3 regions of the Pseudomonas fragariae (ex Marin et al. 2024) genome follow, and region 3 is predicted to be linked to each of the others. Evidence: predicted binding sites of a transcription regulator. Region 3 holds the regulator's gene; each other region holds the start of a gene.
What was found. The regulator FliA, encoded in region 3, starts transcription of late flagellar genes. The targets are predictions, from matches to a motif close to CTAAAGTTTNNNNNNNNNNNGCCGNTAA.

Region 1 (6,198 bases), 3.0 Mb from region 3:
TGCTGGTCTTTGGCGGGGCCGGGATCATGGGCTCGATCATCTTCAGCCTGTTCAGCGATCGCTTCCCCAACGGGCTGTTGATCACGGCCATTGGCACGCTGACCCTGTGCCTGCTGATGCTGTTGCCGCTCTCCGGTGATGCCGTGACGCTCGGCACGCTGACCATTATCTGGGGCATGGCGATCATGTGCTTCGGCCTGACCTTGCAGGCGCGCGTACTGTCGCTGGCACCCGATGCGACCGATGTGGCGATGGCGCTGTTCTCGGGCATCTTCAATATCGGTATCGGCGGCGGCGCGCTGCTCGGCAGTGTGGTCAGCAGCCATCTCGGGGTTGCCAATGTCGGCATCGTCGGCGGCCTGCTGGCCCTCGGCGGGTTGGGGCTGTGCTGCTACACAACGCATCACTTCGGCAAGGTCCGGCCTGCTGCCGAGATGCAGGCCGAGAGCAAATAGGGCACGCATAAAAAAGCTCGCTGACGCGCAATGCGTTCAGCGAGCTTTTTGGTCTGACTTGAGGGTCAGGCTTTAAGACGACCCAGCCACTCCAGCGACGTTCTCCAGATACAAATCCCCAGGAAATACGCCGACATCGCCAGCCACAGACCCATGACCACCGGGCCATTGTGCGGGTGGTTGATGATCAGCAGTGCGCTGGACAGCAACCATACGGTGGTCACCGCGATATTGAGCGGCATGAAGCGGCGCACGCGGAACGGGTGCAGGAACTTCATGCGGGTCATGGTCAGCAGCGCCAGGGCGATGATGGTGATGAACGTCAGCCATGGGGCCGGTGACAGAATGTACAGGCACAGTGCAACCACGTTCCAGGCAGCGGGGAAGCCTTGAAAGTAGTTGTCCTTGCTTTTCATGTCGACGTTGCAGAAACAGAACAGCGACGAAACCAGGATGACCGAGACGCTCAGCAGCAGCGTGTAATCCGGCACCGGTATGTAGCGGTAGATGAACAATGCCGGGATGAACACGTAGGTCAGGTAGTCTATGACCAGGTCCAGTACCGAGCCGTCGAAGTGTGGCAGTACCGACGTGGTGTTGACCTTGCGAGCCAGTGAGCCGTCGACTCCATCCACGATCAGGGCCGCGCCCAGCCACAACAGGCAGGCTTTGGGTTCGTTGTTGAACAAGGCAATGGTCGCCAGGAACGCAAGGACTACGCCGGTGGCGGTGAAGCCATGCGCCCCCCATGCGTTGAGTCTGGCTATGCGTTGATTGGTTATCACGGGGGCGCTCTCCAGGAAGTAATGCTTGCCAGGGTGTGCCGCAACCTGACCGGTAGCAACTATCGACCCGGCAATTGCCGATAAGTTTAGCGGTGACTATCCCTTGTTTCCCGGTTGTTTTCCAGAAAGCCACGCTCTGGGTCAGATCGCTGGTCTCTGTATTCTTCCGGTTCGACGAAACAGGTAGGCGCATCACCGTTGGCATTGAGTTGGTTGATCAGGGTCGGCTGGCCCTGTTCATTGAACAGTACCTGCCCGACACCCGCCGAGTTCCATAAGCGTTCACCGACCTTGCTGTGCTCGGGCGTGCGCGGAACAACCTTCATCAGGCGGCGCTTGGTGAACCAGTTAAGAGGTGAGCGGGGAGAGTATAACCAGCGATTCAGCCGATCAAAAGTGTCCAGCAGACGACGGGGGAATTCATTCTTGATGCCACTGCTGGTGATTTGCCAGATATGAGGCCCGCCACTGCGTTGGCGAATCAGGATTTCGTAGACGAACGAGTAATGCACATCGCCCGACAGAATCACGTAATTGCCCGGGGTTCTGGAATGGCGAAAGATGTTCAGAATCACGTTGGCGGCACCGCGATGTGCCATCCAGTTTTCTGCATCGACCAGTAACGGATAGCCGCACCAACTGAAGATGCGTTGTATCGCCTCGATCAACTTGACGCCGAACACCGGGGCAGGTGAGACGATGATCGCTGATTTATGGTCGATCAGCTCCTGCTGCAGTTCGCTGAGCGCTTCCCAGTCGAGCAGGCCGGACGGGTGATTGAAGTTCGACTCGCTGCGCCAGCGCCGGGTGCGGGTATCCAGTACCACCAGTGCCGGGCTGGTGGGTAACACGTAATGCCATTGCTGAAACTTCAACAACTGATCAATCAACTGGTCCTGGGCCTGGCTGTCCAGCCAGTTGTCGTTCGACACGGCGTCGGTGCTCAGGGCATGAGCCTGCTTGACCAGACCGTTGAGCGCATCCGGGTTATTGCCCCAGCCCTGGCACAGCAGGTAGGCGAGCAGGGCGTTGCCGATGATGCGTTTGGAGAATGGATGGCCGTACGCGGTTTGTTCCCAGTTCGCCGACAGGTTCCAGTCATCGGTGATGTCGTGGTCATCGAAAATCATCATGCACGGCAGATGCGCCATCGCCCGTGCCACGCCGCTCAGGCCGGCGGCAAACGCCTCGACCAGCTGCTGTTCCCTGGCGTAGCGCTCGACTTCCCCGTCTTCCAGTTGCGGCCTGCCGGGTTCGATCAGGGTCCAGGGCGTGGGTGACCAGACCAGCAGGTACATCGCCATGACTTCCGCCAGGGTAACCAGATGGTTATCCGCTGTGCTGCTGGTGAATACCGGTTTGCTGGTGCCGCCGAAGAAGCGCTCGCGCAGTGTGTCGTTGCTTTTCAGGGCCGGCAGCAGGTCGGCACGCTGGTAATAGCTGGCCGGATGCGCATAGAGACGAGGACTGTCATCGACGATGGCACCGTCGAGTCGCTCGTCGAACAACCCCAGCCGTTCGATCAAGACATGGATAGCGCGCAGCATCGGCCCGGCGACATCGTCGGCGTAGATCTGATCGCCGCTCATCATCAACAGCGCAGGGCGTTGCAGCGGTTCCTTGATATCAGCCAGCAGGCGGTCCACGCAGAGCAGACCTTCGGCTGCGCTGTGGTGCGGCTTGCGGCACGAGCCATGCAGCAGGTGATCGATGCTGCTGCGCACCACGAAGTTCGGGTAGCGTTTGCCCTCGTACAGCAGGTGCGGCGCCCACTCGGCAATACCGCCTTCGCCCTCCACCCGCAGGTCGTAATCGATCCAGGTGTCGCGGGGCAGTTCGGCTTCCAGTTGCAGGTCGATCAGGTGAATGAACGCCTGGCGCCCGACTGCAATGACCTGACATTGACTGTCGTCGAGTACGTAATCGTTGAAGCCCGCAGAGGGATCATCAGTAGCGGCATGGCGTAGGCGCACGGTAAGGCGCAACCGACGGGACCCTACCAGCCACAACACCAGGCGGCCGGCTTCCTGACGGCGCAATAACGGGCCGGCAAGGATGGACGGCAGCGAAGTGAGTTGTTCGATGGAAGAAGCGGACATCCTGGCTTATGGCTCTGGCGGGACACAGGCGGGGATGGTAACGCAACAGGCCCGGAAAGTTCTTGTTACACCACGCGAGCGCATGTTTCCGGACATTGCAGACAATGCGAAACGGTCCGCTCAGCCTTGCTCATATGAAGACTTTGTTAACCGCCTGCAGAGTGCTCTGAAAATGCCGATATACACCTATGCAGAGGGCATCAGAATTCCATAAAGTTTTATGGCGTTATGCCATATTCGCTTATGAGGGTTCCCGCTATGAAATGGTTTTACAACGCAAGGCTGTCCGCCAAGCTTTTCATGTCTTTTGCGCTGTGTGCGCTTTTCACCCTTGGGGTGGGCGTAATAGGCAGTCGCGGCATCAGTGCCTTGTCCAGCAGCCTGGATAACGTGTTTACCAACAGCCTGCTGTCGGTCACAAAATCCGGAGAGGTCACGGTCTCGGTCATTGCTCAGAACCGTGATCTCTATCGTTTATTGGCCGCCATGGCAGGCAATGCGCCGCAAAGCGTCAAGGACGATATTCTCGCGAGCATGAGCGTCAACAAGACTCAAGCTGAAAAAAGCTACGCCACCTACCGGGCTACGCCGCTTGACGATGATGAGCGCGCTGCCGGTGATCAGATGGACAGAGACTGGCCTGGCTATCAGGCACTCATCGAGCAAGCCAAAAGCGTTGCCCTGTCCGGGGATATTGCCGGGGCAAGAGCGATCATCGACGGTGATGTACGCAGCGGTTACCTGAAGGTCATGGATCAGCTGACCACCATCGTCAACTCCAATAATCGTCAGGCGGGCGAGGCCGCTGTGGCTTCTGACCAGACACAGAACTCTGCGCAACGAAACCTGTACATCGGCATCGGCTTGTCATTCTTTGCCGCGTTTGTGATGGGCCTGTTCATAAGTCGTGCCATCAGCACACCAATCAACACTGCGGTGACCAATGCCCGGCGAATTGCCAGCGGTGACCTGACCCTGCCGATTGCCAGTCAATATCACGACGAAGCCGGCATGATGCTGGTCGCTCTGAGCGATATGCAGGACAACCTGAAAAGCACGATCGGGCAAATATCCAGTGCTGCCGACCAGTTGGCCTCGGCTGCTGAAGAACTGAATGCCGTGACTGAAGAAAGCAGTCGCGGTCTGATCCGTCAGAACGATGAGATTCAGCAGGCCGCTTCGGCTGTGAACGAGATGACCGCTGCGGTCGAAGAGGTCGCGCGTAACGCCATGTCGACGTCGGAAGCGTCCCGCCAGACCAGTACCGACGCTGCCGCCGGTCGTGATCAGGCCCGCGATGCGGTGAATGCGATCAACACCGTCAGTGCCGAGATCAGCAGTTCGACCACCATGGTCGAAGAGCTTGCCGGGCGCGTCCGTGAGATCGGGCAGGTGCTGGACGTGATCCGTGGGATCGCCGAGCAGACCAACCTGCTGGCCCTCAACGCTGCCATCGAGGCCGCGCGTGCCGGCGAACAGGGGCGCGGCTTTGCTGTGGTGGCAGACGAGGTGCGGGCGCTGGCCGCTCGAACCCAGGCGTCCACTGGCGAAATCGAAACCATGATCGGCAGTGTTCAGGCCAGTGCCGATCAGGCCGTGCGGGCCATGGCCAACAGCCGCACCCTGACCAGCAACACGCAAACCCTGGCTCAGGCCACAGGGCAGTCGCTGGAGCGCATTGCGCAGAGCGTCGCCGAGATCAACGACCGCAACATGTTGATTGCGACGGCCTCCGAAGAGCAGTCCCACGTTGCGCGCGAGGTGGATCGCAACCTGGTCAACATTCAGGACCTCTCCGCCCAGACTGCCGCAGGTGCTCATCAGACCAGTGCTTCAAGCCAGGAACTGTCGCGTCTGGCCATTTCCTTCAACAATCTGGTAGGCAAGTTCAAGGTCTGACGTAAGTCTCAGGCCGTTGTGTTCGGCAGGCGCTTCTGGAAAAAGAAGCGCTTGTTGCCGGGTGGATAGTCGTCAATCTGGCCGAACTCGGTGTAACCGTGGCGGCGATAGAAATCGGGGGCCTGGAAGTCGAAAGTGTCCAGCCAGATCCCCGTGCAGCCCTTTTCGACCGCCAGATCCTCGGCCATCTGCATCAAACGCGAGCCCATGCCTTGCCCGCGGGCTTGTTCGGGAACGACCAGCAGTTCGATGAACAGCCACTCATAAAGAATGCGAGCGTGCAGCCCGCCGAGGACTTCCCGGGTTTGATCATCGCGAATGAACATCGCCACTTTCTCGGACTTGCCGTCGCCCGCCTGCTCGGCGTTGAAACGTTTCAGTGGTTCCAGAATCGCCAGACGATCCTCTTCCGTAGGGTTGGTGCTGACGTCAATGTGAATGCTCATGCGATGGCTCCCAGCCTGGGTGTGCGCCGAGATTAAAGTGGCAGGGGCGCGGCGTAAAGCAGGATCCTGCGGGGTGTCATTTCACGCGAAGCACACGCAATTACGTCCGGCGCGCTTGGCTGCGTAGAGGGCATTGTCAGCCGCGCCAATCAGGTTCTCGGCACTGGTCAGAGGCGCTGTCGCACAGGCCACGCCGAGGCTGATGGTGACCAGCGCGTTTTCGCCCAGCACCGGATGCGGCAACTTGAGCTCGGCAACCGCACTCTGCAGGGCCCCGGCCACTTCCCTGGCCTGCACGACATCGCCGATCATCAGCACCAGCACCTCTTCGCCGCCGAACCGGAACGCCACAGCACCATGGTCATGCGCGCTTTGCTGGAGTTTCTGACAGAGCAATCTGAGGCAGGTATCCCCTTGTGGATGACCGTAGTTGTCGTTGTAGGATTTGAAGTGATCGATGTCCAGCAGGATGATGGCCACGTTCGCCGGTGTATTGCGAGCGTGTTCCCAGACT
Region 2 (6,198 bases), 1.5 Mb from region 3:
CGACATCCTGGCTCGCTGCGGTTTGCTCACGCAGCGCGAAGGATATCTGGTCGACCACTTGCAGAACCTTGCCCGAACTGTCGCGAATCTCGATGATCGCTTGACCGGCGGTGCCCGCCATTTCGACGCCTTCGTTCACTTCCTGAACGCCGCTACGCATGCTCTCGACGGTTTCCCGTACACCCGCCTGAATTTTCTCGATCATCCCGGCGATTTCCTTGGTGGACTTGCCGGTGTTCTGCGCCAGCAGGCGCACTTCGTCGGCAACCACTGCGAAGCCACGGCCTTGTTCACCGGCACGAGCAGCTTCGATGGCAGCGTTGAGGGCCAGCAGGTTGGTCTGGTCGGCAATGCCCTGAATCACGCTGACGATCGATGAAATGTGCTCGGAGTGCTGACCCAGGCCTGCGACCTGAGTAGAGGAAAGCTGCACGGTCCGGGCGATGCCATTCATGCTGGACAGGGTATTTTCGATGACCTGCGCACCGTCCTTCGACTGTTGCCCTGAACGACTGGCGAGTTCATGCGCCTCGTCGGCGTTTTCGGAAACGTGATGGATGCTGACGGTCAGCTCTTCGATCGTGGCCGCCATCGCCGAGGCGGACGTCGACTGTTCCTGGATAGCACCGGACAGTTGCTCGGACGCACCGGAAATCTGTTGTACGGCAACGACCAGCTGATTGGCAGCCTGGCTGATCTGTTGAATCATCTCGCGCAGGCGATTCTGCATACGATCAAAGGCTTTCGGCAGTTCGTCGTGGCTGCTGGTATCGATCACGGTGTCCAGCTTGCCATTGGCAATTGCCGTTGCGGCATCAATGGCCAGTTGCAAACGCGCCGTGGTACTGCGCCCCAATACAGCGGCAAGGATCATCGCGAGAACAGCCGCGGCCAGGCCGCCGCACATCAGGATCAGGATCGCCAAATGCTTGGCGTCCGTCATGTCCTGGCTACGCTGAACCAGCAACTTCTGCTCGGCACCGCTGATCTCGGCAAGTAAAGCGCGCATGCTGTCCATCTTGGCCTTGTCGGCCCCCGAGGTGATGCGTGCATCCAGTTCATCATCAGGCATATTGCGTGCAGTCAGTTCGCGGCGCAGGGCGATGATCGGATTGACATCTTCATCAAGCCAACGCTTCTGGGTGTCACCCAGTGCGGCCAGGCGGCGCTGTTGCTCCGCATTGTCGGCTGTCAGACGCTTGAGCGAATCGAGTTCTTCGATGAAGCGCTTCTCCCCCGCCACCAATGGCTCCAGAAACGCATCCTTTGAGGCAATGACAAAGCCGCGCATCCCGGTTTCGATATTGATCAGCTGTTCAAGGGCTAGTTGTGCTTCGCTCAGTACCTGATACGTATGGACATTGCTGTTAGTTGCCTCTTCGACCTGCTCAAAGCCTCTGTAAGCACTCGCGACCAGAACGGCGATAAATAGGATGATCGCGGCAAAGCTGAAGTACAGCTTTTGCGAGATGCTGAGCTTGCTGAACATGATGTCGATCCTGAACATAGCCGTTCCGTGGCTTGCATGGTGGGCGCTATCACTTGCAAAAATGGTTTAACCCACTTCATACGAATGATGTCATTGAGATACCACTCATGTCGCCCGCCTGCGCAGTAACTTTAGTGGCCCCAACTGCCTCGACACTGAGTAAAAGCCCTAAAACTGTCTAAGTATATGATCTTAAAGGATAAAAATTTTTAATTACAGTTGGCATTCAAACGTCTCGGAGAGCGAAAACTCCAAAAGTCTGACGAATAGACTGTCAAATTATTGTCTGTCATATTCATAACTTATCCGTTTGCGACACCTGAAATAGCGCAACTAGCGCCATTCATTAGTAATGAAAACACTAGTGTCCTGGGGTCAGTACGAAAAGTCGGCGAGCGAAGGTCAGGCAAGGCAAAAAACAGGCGAGGAACGGCCGGGGCCGCGTTCGACTCTGCGTGTTGTCAATGAGTATTCCGATCGGACTCGCGCTCTAGCCCGTTTTCAACGCAGCCTCACCGAGCGCAGCCACTTTTCGTACAGAGCCTAAGGGTTCACCGATCAAATCTGCGCTCACTGCCCACCCTACCCTGTACTGAAGTGACTCATCTCCCACCACAACAGGTAGCTGGCGGCAGGCGTGGACCGAAACCGTTGGAAACCATGCTGCGCATCCATCTGCTGCAGAACCGGTTTTCGATGAGCGACCCGGCAATGGAGGAGACGCTTTGCGAGATCACGCTGATGCGCCATTAGCCCGGGATGTCAGGAAGGCGCAGTCAAGTAGCAGGATAAGCGTCGTCCATGACGCCTACCCCGGTCTCGCTAGAGTTTAGAACCTGAATAAATGGCAATTGCCGGCACAACACTTCCACTATCACCCGGCACCGTCAGGCTTGCATTCCCTTTCCCGTCAACGGCGATTTTATTAGTGCACATTTCGTTGGGGGTAGAGAGTTTTTTTGTGATGACATCACAATAAATCCCTTCTGGAAGCCCTGTATTGAACGTCTTTAGCCATGCAGAGGCACTGTTGTTCAGGGCAACAAACCCGACATTGCCTCTACTGAATGCGATCTGATTGCCAGAGCCCGTAACCCAGTTATTCACGTCCTGCCCGTCAGTGGCACTGCGAAACTTGACCATGCTCGCAATTGCACTCGCACGGTGTATGAAGTCCCACCCTGAGCTGTTATTGGGATTGCCGCTTGCGTCTAATGGGCTTGCTGCGGGGGCATCCGCTTCAGGGTCACTGAAATTGAATCCCGAGTGAACCTGAGCCTCACCATAGGGCAATGCCAACATGAACACATTCGCGAGGTCATAGCGCTTGGAATTATACCTGTCGTTATACGACTGATTGCTGGCATTCAAGGATGCGTCTTGATTTCGCTCGGTGTCCCAGTTATTAACGAACACCGTAGATCGTTCTGGCGGCATCAGGCGAAAAGACCCGCCCCAGTTTCCGAATATCCCTATCATCGCCGGAATGGAGGCCAGGTTAAATCCGTCTTTTTGCCGAAAGGCTTTAAGAAGGGCTGTGGTGTAATTGAACTCATTCACCGTTCCGTTCTTATAGTAGTCTGAGCGACTGGAGCTGCCGTCGGGGATTATCTCCTGCGTGACCCAGATTTTTTCTCCGGAAACGGTCGTGGGATAGGCTGTTTTTACCGCCGCCAGAATCTTGTTTATGTCGTCGGAATTTTGATGTTTCGCAGCATCCAGTCGAAACCCATCGATCCCGAGCGAGAGTAACTTCTTCATGTAATTCGCCGCCACGCCCTGTACATAGCTGCTGGACTGATTCAAGTCAGGAAGGTTGTTGAGCCTGCAGTCTCTTACCTTCGCTGCATTACTCTGATAATCAGCAGACTCTATATAACAGAGGCTATGGAAGTCATTTTGGCTAAACTGCGGGTAGGCCAATGACTGGGCATCCCATGCAGAACCATCGGTGCTTTTAAAGGTTGCGCTCGAATCCCCCGCTACCTGGTTAATAACGATATCTGCATAGACCCTGACCCCGGCAGCGTGACAGGCACTGATCATTTCCTTTAACTCTGACTCCGTCCCCATGCGGCTGTCTAATGAGTTAAAGTTAACCGGCTGATAAATATCCCACCAGTGTCCCGCCACCTTGGATGCCTGAGGCGGAGATATTTGTACCGCCCCATAACCTATTGGCCCTATTGCGCTTGAACATTCTTTGGCCACATCATTCCACCGCCAGTGAAACATCTGGACAGACGCAGTAGCCGGGTTAAAAGCCGTATCGGCATGACTGAGTGAAGCCAGCATGCTCAAGCCGGTCACCGTGCCGGCGAAGAAGAATCCGTACAGAAGATTGTTCGAGTCCATGACGTGTCCTTACTGTTCCAGGGTTTAGGCTTTCTGTAGTTAGTTCATTCAAATCGACGATTCTGCTACTGAACACATTACAGAATGCATGCCTGGGCTTTCAATGCTTGAAATACGCTGGAGCAACGAGATGAGAGCAGACCAATTAGTGCCAGAGTGATGTCGCCGCTCACGGCAACGCAGGGGCCCCCGCGTCATCAAGCGTCTTGACGGTGGAGATCGGACACTCTGCTCACTCTGGCAACTTTCTTCAGAATGCCGGCATCACACGCTCCCCTGCACCGCCAATCCTTCGGGACGGTGAGAAAACAGCTGCAGGAACGCCCCGCCCAACGCGCAACCGGCCATGACGAAAAAGCACACGGTATAACCGCTGAGGCTGGTCCAGCCGCCGCCCATGGAAATCAGCGTCCCCATCAGTACCGGGGCAACGCCGCCGCCGATGAACATCACCGTGGTGATGATCCCGTTGGCTGTGGAGGTCGCCGAAGGTTGCGCCGAGTCGGAGGCGACCGCGTAGTAGATGGGCCAGACGGCATTGGCGACCAGGCCGAAAAGCAACTGTACGGCGATGACGATCAGGATGGTGTTGGCGAAGTAAAAGGCCCCGACACTGACCGCCATCCATATGCCACAGATGATCAGGGTGATGCGCCGGCCGATGATGTCCGACAGCGACGGCCAGATCAGTTGCCCGAGGATGCCGGTCAGTGTGAACACCACGCTCATTCCCGCAGACTCGGCCAGCGACAGGTTGAGGATGTTGTACAGGTAGGCCGGCAGGACAATGTTGACGCCCATGTACACCACTTGCGTGAGCAGGGTGTTACCGGCAGTCAGGGCGATATTGCGGTTGCTCAGCGTCGCCTTCACCGACTTCCAGACCTGGCCTTTTACATTGGTCGACGGCGTGCTGTCCGGCGGGGTCATGCCTTTGGCAGCAATGTCCACGTACAGCTGGGTGATGCGCTCGGCCGTCGAGTAGCGCGCCCAGAAGATCATCAATGGCAGTGCTACCACGAAGGCGAAGAAGAACACATAACGCCAGTTTTCCTCTCCGTAAGTGCTGATTACGAAACTGGCGACAATGCCGCTGAGCATCGCGCCGATGGGGTAACCGGTATGGTGCGCGCCCAAGGCAAAACCACGACGTTCTACTGGCCACCACTCGGCCGTGTTGCTGACGCCGACCGGCTCACCCCAGCCAGCGCCCAGATTCACCCCAACGCGCAAGGCGATGAAACTGGCAAGACTGCCACTCAATGCCTTGAAACCCGACAGAAAGGACAGCGCGGTATAACCCAGTACCAACGGCACCTGAAAGCGCGCCCTCTTCCACCCTCCGCCGTAGCGATCACTCCAGATGGAGCCAGGAATATCGAGAACGGCCAGCGCCAGCATGACAACCGTGGCCACCGTGCCCCACTGGTCTGCAGACAGGTCGAAATGCTTGGAAATCGTCGGCCCCAGACGCAAGACGATCTCGCGGTCATAGGCATTCAAAATCCAGATCATCCAGCAGACCAGCAACGACACCCACGAAAAACGATGAATCTTGCCCAGCGATGCATTTTTGTTATTTGGCATGGGAAATCTCCAGGCGTGCCGCACACGCCCCAGCGAGAAAGGGTTCAGTCGTCCTTAACGTTCAGGGTCGGTCTGTAGAAGGGTTAACTGGCAAAGCGCCGCTCGGCGATGCCTTTCACACCCAGCCCGGTGATGGCGAACAAGGCACCGCGCTGCTGGCCATCGTCAGGAAAGCGCGGCAACGGCGGCTTGGCCATGGAGGTGACGAACAGTGTGTCCAGATTCGGGCCGCCGAAGGTCAGACTGGTCACTTTCTTTACGGGCATGTCAATGATGCGATCCACCTGGCCGTCGGGGGTGTAACGCACCAGTTTTCCGGCATACACCAGCGCTTGCCACAGACAGCCTTCGGCGTCCACGGTGCAGCCATCCGCCGCGCCTCCCGTTGAGGTATCGACCTTGGCAAAGGTGCGTCTGTTGGCGACTGCGCCGCTGGCGTTGTCGTAATCGTAGGTCCAGATCTCCCCGGACCAGGTGTCGGCGAAATAAAAGGTGTCCCCGCCCGGACTCCAGCAAGGACCGTTGGACACGATAATGCCTTCATCCAGTGTGTGCAGGCTCAGGTCAGGATCGAGGCGATACAGCTTCGCGCTGGCCTGATCTTCCTGCGTGTCCATCGACCCCACAATGAACCGGCCCTGCCGATCGACCTTGCCATCATTGAGCCGATTGTTCGGCAAACCGGGCTCAGGGTCGACGATCAGCTCCAGATCGCCGCTCGGCAGGTCGAGGTTATAGATGCCCGTCTGCAGCGCCACAAGCGCCGC
Region 3 (6,198 bases):
ATTACCTGTGGCCTACCTCACGGACGGACCACGCATTCCTGATGACCTGCATACCCCGCGTCGTCATCAACTGGTAAGCCGCGCGGTGAGTGTGCAAATGCAGGATGAGCCTAGTGAAGAAGCAATGGCTGATATGTTTGCTGACCTCTATCACACCCCTGGCAAGAGAGTGGGTTAAGTGATGGATATTATTGGAATGTCCCTGCGTCAACGGTCTGCCATGCGGTGTTCATTTGCGCACGTGCAGCCCTCGATGTGGTTTCGGTCTACGCAAGACAAGGTAAAGAAATAACATGGGCAGCATGCATCCCGTACAGGTTATCGCGGTGACCGGTGGCAAAGGTGGCGTCGGTAAGACTAACGTGTCAGTGAACCTTTCACTGGCCCTCGCCGAGCTCGGCCGTCGCGTCATGCTGCTGGACGCCGATCTGGGTCTGGCCAATGTCGACGTGCTGCTTGGGTTGACGCCCAAGCGCACGCTTGCCGATGTCATCGAGGGGCGTTGTGAGTTGCGCGACGTGCTGTTGCAGGGGCCGGGCGGGGTTCGGATCGTACCCGCTGCGTCCGGCACCCAGAGCATGGTGCATCTGTCGCCCGCTCAGCATGCCGGCCTGATCCAGGCGTTCAGCGAGATTGGCGACAACCTCGATGTGTTGGTGATCGACACAGCCGCCGGTATCGGCGAGTCGGTGGTCAGCTTCGTGCGCGCCGCTCAGGAAGTGCTGCTGGTGGTGTGCGACGAGCCCACGTCGATCACCGATGCCTACGCCCTGATCAAACTGCTCAACCGCGATTACGGCATGAACCGCTTCCGGGTGCTGGCCAACATGGCACAGAGCCCGCAGGAAGGGCGCAACCTGTTCGCCAAACTGACCAAAGTGACGGATCGTTTTCTCGATGTTGCGCTGCAGTATGTAGGTGCCGTGCCGTACGACGAATGCGTACGCAAGGCTGTACAGAAACAGCGCGCCGTTTACGAAGCATTCCCGCGTTCCAAATGTGCACTGGCCTTCAAGGCCATTGCCCAGAAGGTTGATACCTGGCCGTTGCCAGCCAACCCGCGGGGTCATCTCGAGTTCTTCGTTGAGCGACTCGTTCACCAGACCAGTGCAGGGCCTGTGCAATGACTGCGAGCGGCTACCAGATGTACAGCAAGACTTCCCGTAATTCACAATACGAGTTGATCGAGCGCTATGCGCCCTTGGTCAAGCGTATCGCTTATCATCTGCTGGCGCGCTTGCCGGCCAGCGTGCAGGTCGAGGATCTGATCCAGGCCGGCATGATCGGCCTGCTTGAAGTCTCCACCAAGTATGATTCCACCAAGGGTGCGAGTTTCGAGACCTATGCCGGCATCCGCATCCGTGGTGCGATGCTCGATGAAGTGCGCAAGGGGGACTGGGCGCCACGCTCGGTACACCGCAATACGCGCATGGTGAGTGACGCAATTCGGGCAATTGAAGCTAAAACCGGCCGTGACGCTAAAGATCACGAGGTTGCGGCCGAACTCCAGTTAAGTCTCGATGATTACTACGGGATTTTGAACGATACCTTGGGCAGCCGCCTCTTCAGTTTCGACGACCTGCTGCAGGACGGCGATCATGAAGGGCTGCACGAGGATGGCGCAAGCGGTTCGCTTGAGCCGTCGCGCGACCTGGAAGACGAGCGCTTCCAGGCTGCGTTGGCCGATGCAATTGCCAATCTGCCAGAGCGTGAGCGTCTGGTGTTGGCGCTGTACTACGACGAAGAGCTGAACCTCAAGGAAATCGGAGAGGTTCTGGGGGTCAGCGAATCTCGGGTCAGTCAGTTACACAGCCAGTGCGCAGCTCGTTTGCGAGGGCGTTTGGGGGAGTGGCGAGCGCGTTGACAGGCAATGTGCGGTCTATGGCCGCGCGTTGACTGCAAGCCGGCTGTGCAGAGCGTTACGTGGTAACAGGATGGACCCGTCAGAAGCCTGTCAGGCATTGCCTTGATGGGCTTGTTTCTCAGGTCTTTGCCTGTTGTTGTGCCAAGCCCGTCGTCGTTTCGTACAGCCGGGGGTGTGCTGTGCCAGTATTGAGTGAACAGCGTGTTCAGGTGCTGAACGCGTTAAAGACTGCTTGGAGGTCGAATTGGACAAGAACATGAAAATCCTCATCGTTGATGACTTCTCAACGATGCGGCGGATCATCAAGAACCTTTTGCGTGATCTGGGGTTTACCAACACATCGGAAGCGGATGATGGTCTGACCGCATTGCCGATGCTGCAGAGCGGTGCCTTTGACTTTCTGGTGACGGACTGGAACATGCCTGGCATGTCCGGTATCGATCTGCTGCGCGAAGTCCGCAAGGACGAACGCCTCAAGAGCCTTCCCGTGCTGATGGTCACTGCCGAAGCCAAGCGTGAGCAGATCATTGAAGCTGCCCAGGCTGGGGTGAACGGTTATGTAGTCAAGCCATTCACTGCCCAAGCCCTGAAAGACAAGATCGACAAGATCTTTGAACGCGTCAATAGCTGATGCAAGCCGCGAGGGCGCTATGGATAACAATGATTCGATGGCCGACTTTGAGTCGACCTTAAAAAGACACGCGCAGGAACTTGTCACCAGCCTTGAAAAGGGTCGTTTCGGTGACGCTGTGCAACTGATCCACGAACTCAATCAGACACGCGACCGCGGCCTTTATCAGGAAGTGGGCAAGCTGACTCGTGAGCTGCACAGTGCAATCGTAAACTTTCACATTGATCCGCACATGCCTCAAGCCGAGGAAGTGTCGCAGATCACGGATGCTACCGAACGCCTGTCGTATGTGGTGAGGCTGACCGAGAATGCGGCCAACCGCACCATGGACCTGGTGGAGGAGAGTACGCCGGTCATGAACGGCCTGAGTTCCGACGCCAAGGCGTTGAGCGACGACTGGGGACGTTTCATGCGCCGCGAAATCGGTGCCGAAGAGTTCCGCGAGCTGGCCAAGCGGGTCGATGGTTTTCTGACGCGTACCGAGAAGGAAACCCATCAGGTTTCCGCACATCTGAATGACATTCTGCTCGCCCAGGATTACCAGGACCTTACCGGTCAGGTCATCAAGCGTGTGACGCAACTGGTCACTGAAGTCGAGAGCAATCTGCTCAAACTGGTGCTCATGGCCAGTCATGTCGATCGCTTCGCAGGCATCGAACATGACGAACAATCCATCCTCGATGAAAAAGATCCTAAAAAACATCTCGCGCAGGGTGAAGGTCCGCAGATTCATGCCGATAAACGTGAAGACGTCGTATCCGGACAGGATGATGTAGACGATCTGCTATCGAGCCTCGGCTTCTAAGGTCTGTTGACGGTTAATTTTAGGGAGCACCCCATGAGCTTCGGCGCCGATGAAGAAATCCTTCAGGATTTTCTGGTAGAGGCCGGCGAAATTCTGGAGCAGTTGTCAGAGCAATTGGTCGAGCTGGAAAGCCGACCGGATGATGCTGACCTGCTCAATGCAATTTTTCGCGGTTTTCACACTGTAAAAGGGGGCGCCGGCTTCCTCCAGCTCCATGAGCTGGTGGAGTGCTGCCACATCGCCGAAAACGTGTTCGACATCCTGCGCAAGGGTGAACGTCGCGTTGATTCCGAACTGATGGACGTGGTCCTGGAAGCACTGGACACCGTCAACAGCATGTTTGGTCAGGTACGTGAACGGACTGACGTAACCCCGGCGACGCCAGAACTGCTGGCCGCACTTGCGCGGCTGGCCGAGCCACAATCCGCCGACGAGGCCGTTGCCCCTGAGCCGGAGCCGGTGGTTGAAGTACAGGCTGCTGCTCCGGTTGCAGAACCGGCGGCTGGCGACGAGATTACCGATGATGAATTCGAGCAGTTGCTCGATTCGCTGCACGGCTCCAGCCCGGTGTCTGCAGCGCCTGCACAGACGCCAGCAGCAGCGGCTGCGCCGGCGGGTGATGAGATCACCGATCAGGAATTTGAATCCCTGCTTGATCAGCTGCATGGCAAGGGCAAATTTGCGGCCGATGCCGCAACCGCTCCGGCCCCTGCACCTGTGGCGCAGGGCAGTGCAGCGCCTGCCAGTGATGAAATCACCGACGACGAATTCGAAGCGTTGCTCGATCAACTGCACGGCAAAGGCTCGTTTGATGGCGCTGTAGCGGCTCCCGTAGCTGCGGCACCTGTAGCCGTTGCTGCCAAGGCACCCGCTGCTGCGGCTGCATCGGACGAAATCACCGATCACGAATTCGAAAGCCTGCTCGACGAATTGCACGGCAAGGGCAAGTTCGAGCCTGAGGCGATTGTTGCCAAGGCGCCTGCTCCGGCAGCCGCAGCGGCTGCTCCGCCACCGCCGCCTCCTGTTGCCAAGCCTGCTCCGGCGCCTGCTGCGAAAGCCGAGCCGGCCAAACCCGCTGCGGCTCCGGCCGCTGCGCGCGCTCCTGCACCCAGCGGCGAAAAGCCGGTGGCTACAGAGGCTGAAACCACGGTTCGTGTCGATACCGCCCGACTGGACGAGATCATGAACATGGTCGGCGAGCTGGTTCTGGTGCGTAACCGCCTGGTGCGGTTGGGTCTCAACAGCGGCGATGAAGCCATGTCCAAGGCAGTTTCCAACCTGGATGTGGTGACTGCCGATCTGCAGACTGCGGTGATGAAAACCCGCATGCAGCCGATCAAGAAGGTCTTCGGTCGTTTTCCGCGTCTGGTTCGTGACCTGGCTCGTCAGCTCAAGAAAGAGATCAACCTGGAACTGGTCGGTGAAGAGACCGACCTCGACAAGAACCTCGTAGAGGCGCTTGCCGATCCGCTGGTCCACTTGGTGCGTAACGCGGTCGACCACGGTATCGAAACGCCGGAAGAGCGCGAAGCCACGGGCAAATCCCGCGGCGGTCGGGTAATCCTTTCGGCAGAGCAGGAGGGCGACCATATCCTGCTGTCGATCTCCGATGACGGCAAGGGCATGGACCCTAACGTCCTGCGCTCCATTGCTGTGAAGCGTGGCGTCATGGACAAGGATGCAGCCGATCGGTTGAGTGACACCGACTGCTACAACCTGATCTTCGCGCCGGGTTTCTCGACCAAGACCGAGATTTCCGATGTGTCGGGTCGCGGTGTGGGCATGGACGTGGTCAAGACCAAGATCTCCCAGCTCAACGGTTCGATCAATATCTACTCGACCAAGGGCCAGGGTTCGAAGATCGTCATCAAGGTGCCGCTGACCCTGGCGATCATGCCGACCCTGATGGTGATGCTGGGCAACCAGGCCTTCGCTTTCCCGCTGGTCAACGTCAACGAAATCTTCCACCTGAACCTGTCGACTACCAACGTGGTTGATGGCCAGGAAGTAGTGATCGTACGTGACAAGGCCTTGCCGCTGTTCTACCTCAAGCGCTGGCTGGTCAGTTCAGCGGCTCACGAGGAGCAGCGCGAAGGGCACGTGGTGATCCTCACAGTCGGTACCCAGCGCATCGGCTTTGTCGTCGATCAACTGGTTGGTCAGGAAGAAGTGGTTATCAAACCGCTGGGCAAGATGCTGCAAGGTACGCCGGGCATGTCGGGCGCCACCATCACCGGTGACGGTCGCATCGCCTTGATTCTCGATGTACCCAGCATGCTCAAGCGTTACGCCGCACGGCGTATCTGAACCCGGGGTTGCGGGCAGCCTGGCTGCCTGCGACACCTATTGGAGTGTTTATGGCAGTCAAGGTCCTGGTGGTGGATGATTCCGGTTTTTTCCGCCGCCGCGTTACGGAAATTCTTTCTTCGGACCCCAACATTGTAGTGGTCGGCACCGCCACCAACGGCAAGGAAGCGATTGAGCAGGCGCTGGCGCTCAAGCCGGATGTCATCACCATGGACTACGAAATGCCGATGATGGATGGCATTACGGCAGTTCGCCATATCATGCAGCGTATCCCCACCCCGGTATTGATGTTCTCGTCGCTGACGCACGAAGGTGCGCGCGTGACGCTGGATGCTCTTGATGCCGGTGCGGTGGATTTTCTGCCCAAGAATTTCGAAGATATCTCGCGCAATCCGCAGAAGGTCAAGCAACTGCTGTGCGAGAAAATCAACAGTATTTCACGCAGCAACCGTCGTTCCAGCGGGTTCGGTTCAGCCAGTGCAGCTCCGGCCGCGCCGGCGCCGTCGACGTTGTCCAGCCGCGCCTCTGCGCCAGCCCCGGCACCTGCCAGGGCGGTGCCGTCACGCACTGCGACACCTGCTGCGGCTCCAG

Region 1: the regulator FliA is predicted to act here: its motif matches at 3,550-3,577, upstream of AC54XV_RS04990 (methyl-accepting chemotaxis protein).
Region 2: the regulator FliA is predicted to act here: its motif matches at 1,597-1,624, upstream of AC54XV_RS11575 (methyl-accepting chemotaxis protein).

Annotation. Positions count from the first base shown of each region.
Region 1 covers NZ_CM184369.1:1,106,893-1,113,090, forward strand. Annotated here, with positions in the region: gene AC54XV_RS04975 (sugar transporter) at 1-455, shown strand, start outside; gene pcsA (phosphatidylcholine synthase) at 521-1,240, opposite strand; gene AC54XV_RS04985 (alkaline phosphatase D family protein) at 1,327-3,339, opposite strand; gene AC54XV_RS04990 (methyl-accepting chemotaxis protein) at 3,598-5,238, shown strand; gene AC54XV_RS04995 (GNAT family N-acetyltransferase) at 5,247-5,684, opposite strand; gene AC54XV_RS05000 (GGDEF domain-containing protein) at 5,766-6,198, opposite strand, start outside.
Region 2 covers NZ_CM184369.1:2,591,396-2,597,593, reverse strand. Annotated here, with positions in the region: gene AC54XV_RS11575 (methyl-accepting chemotaxis protein) at 1-1,489, opposite strand, end outside; partial or broken gene AC54XV_RS11570 (transposase) at 2,120-2,236, shown strand; gene AC54XV_RS11565 (alpha-amylase) at 2,312-3,844, opposite strand; gene AC54XV_RS11560 (MFS transporter) at 4,109-5,431, opposite strand; gene AC54XV_RS11555 (SMP-30/gluconolactonase/LRE family protein) at 5,515-6,198, opposite strand, start outside.
Region 3 covers NZ_CM184369.1:4,110,473-4,116,670, reverse strand. Annotated here, with positions in the region: gene flhF (flagellar biosynthesis GTPase FlhF) at 1-178, shown strand, start outside; gene fleN (flagellar synthesis regulator FleN) at 294-1,127, shown strand; gene fliA (RNA polymerase sigma factor FliA) at 1,124-1,864, shown strand; gene AC54XV_RS17670 (chemotaxis response regulator CheY) at 2,121-2,495, shown strand; gene AC54XV_RS17665 (protein phosphatase CheZ) at 2,515-3,300, shown strand; gene AC54XV_RS17660 (chemotaxis protein CheA) at 3,334-5,607, shown strand; gene AC54XV_RS17655 (protein-glutamate methylesterase/protein-glutamine glutaminase) at 5,658-6,198, shown strand, end outside.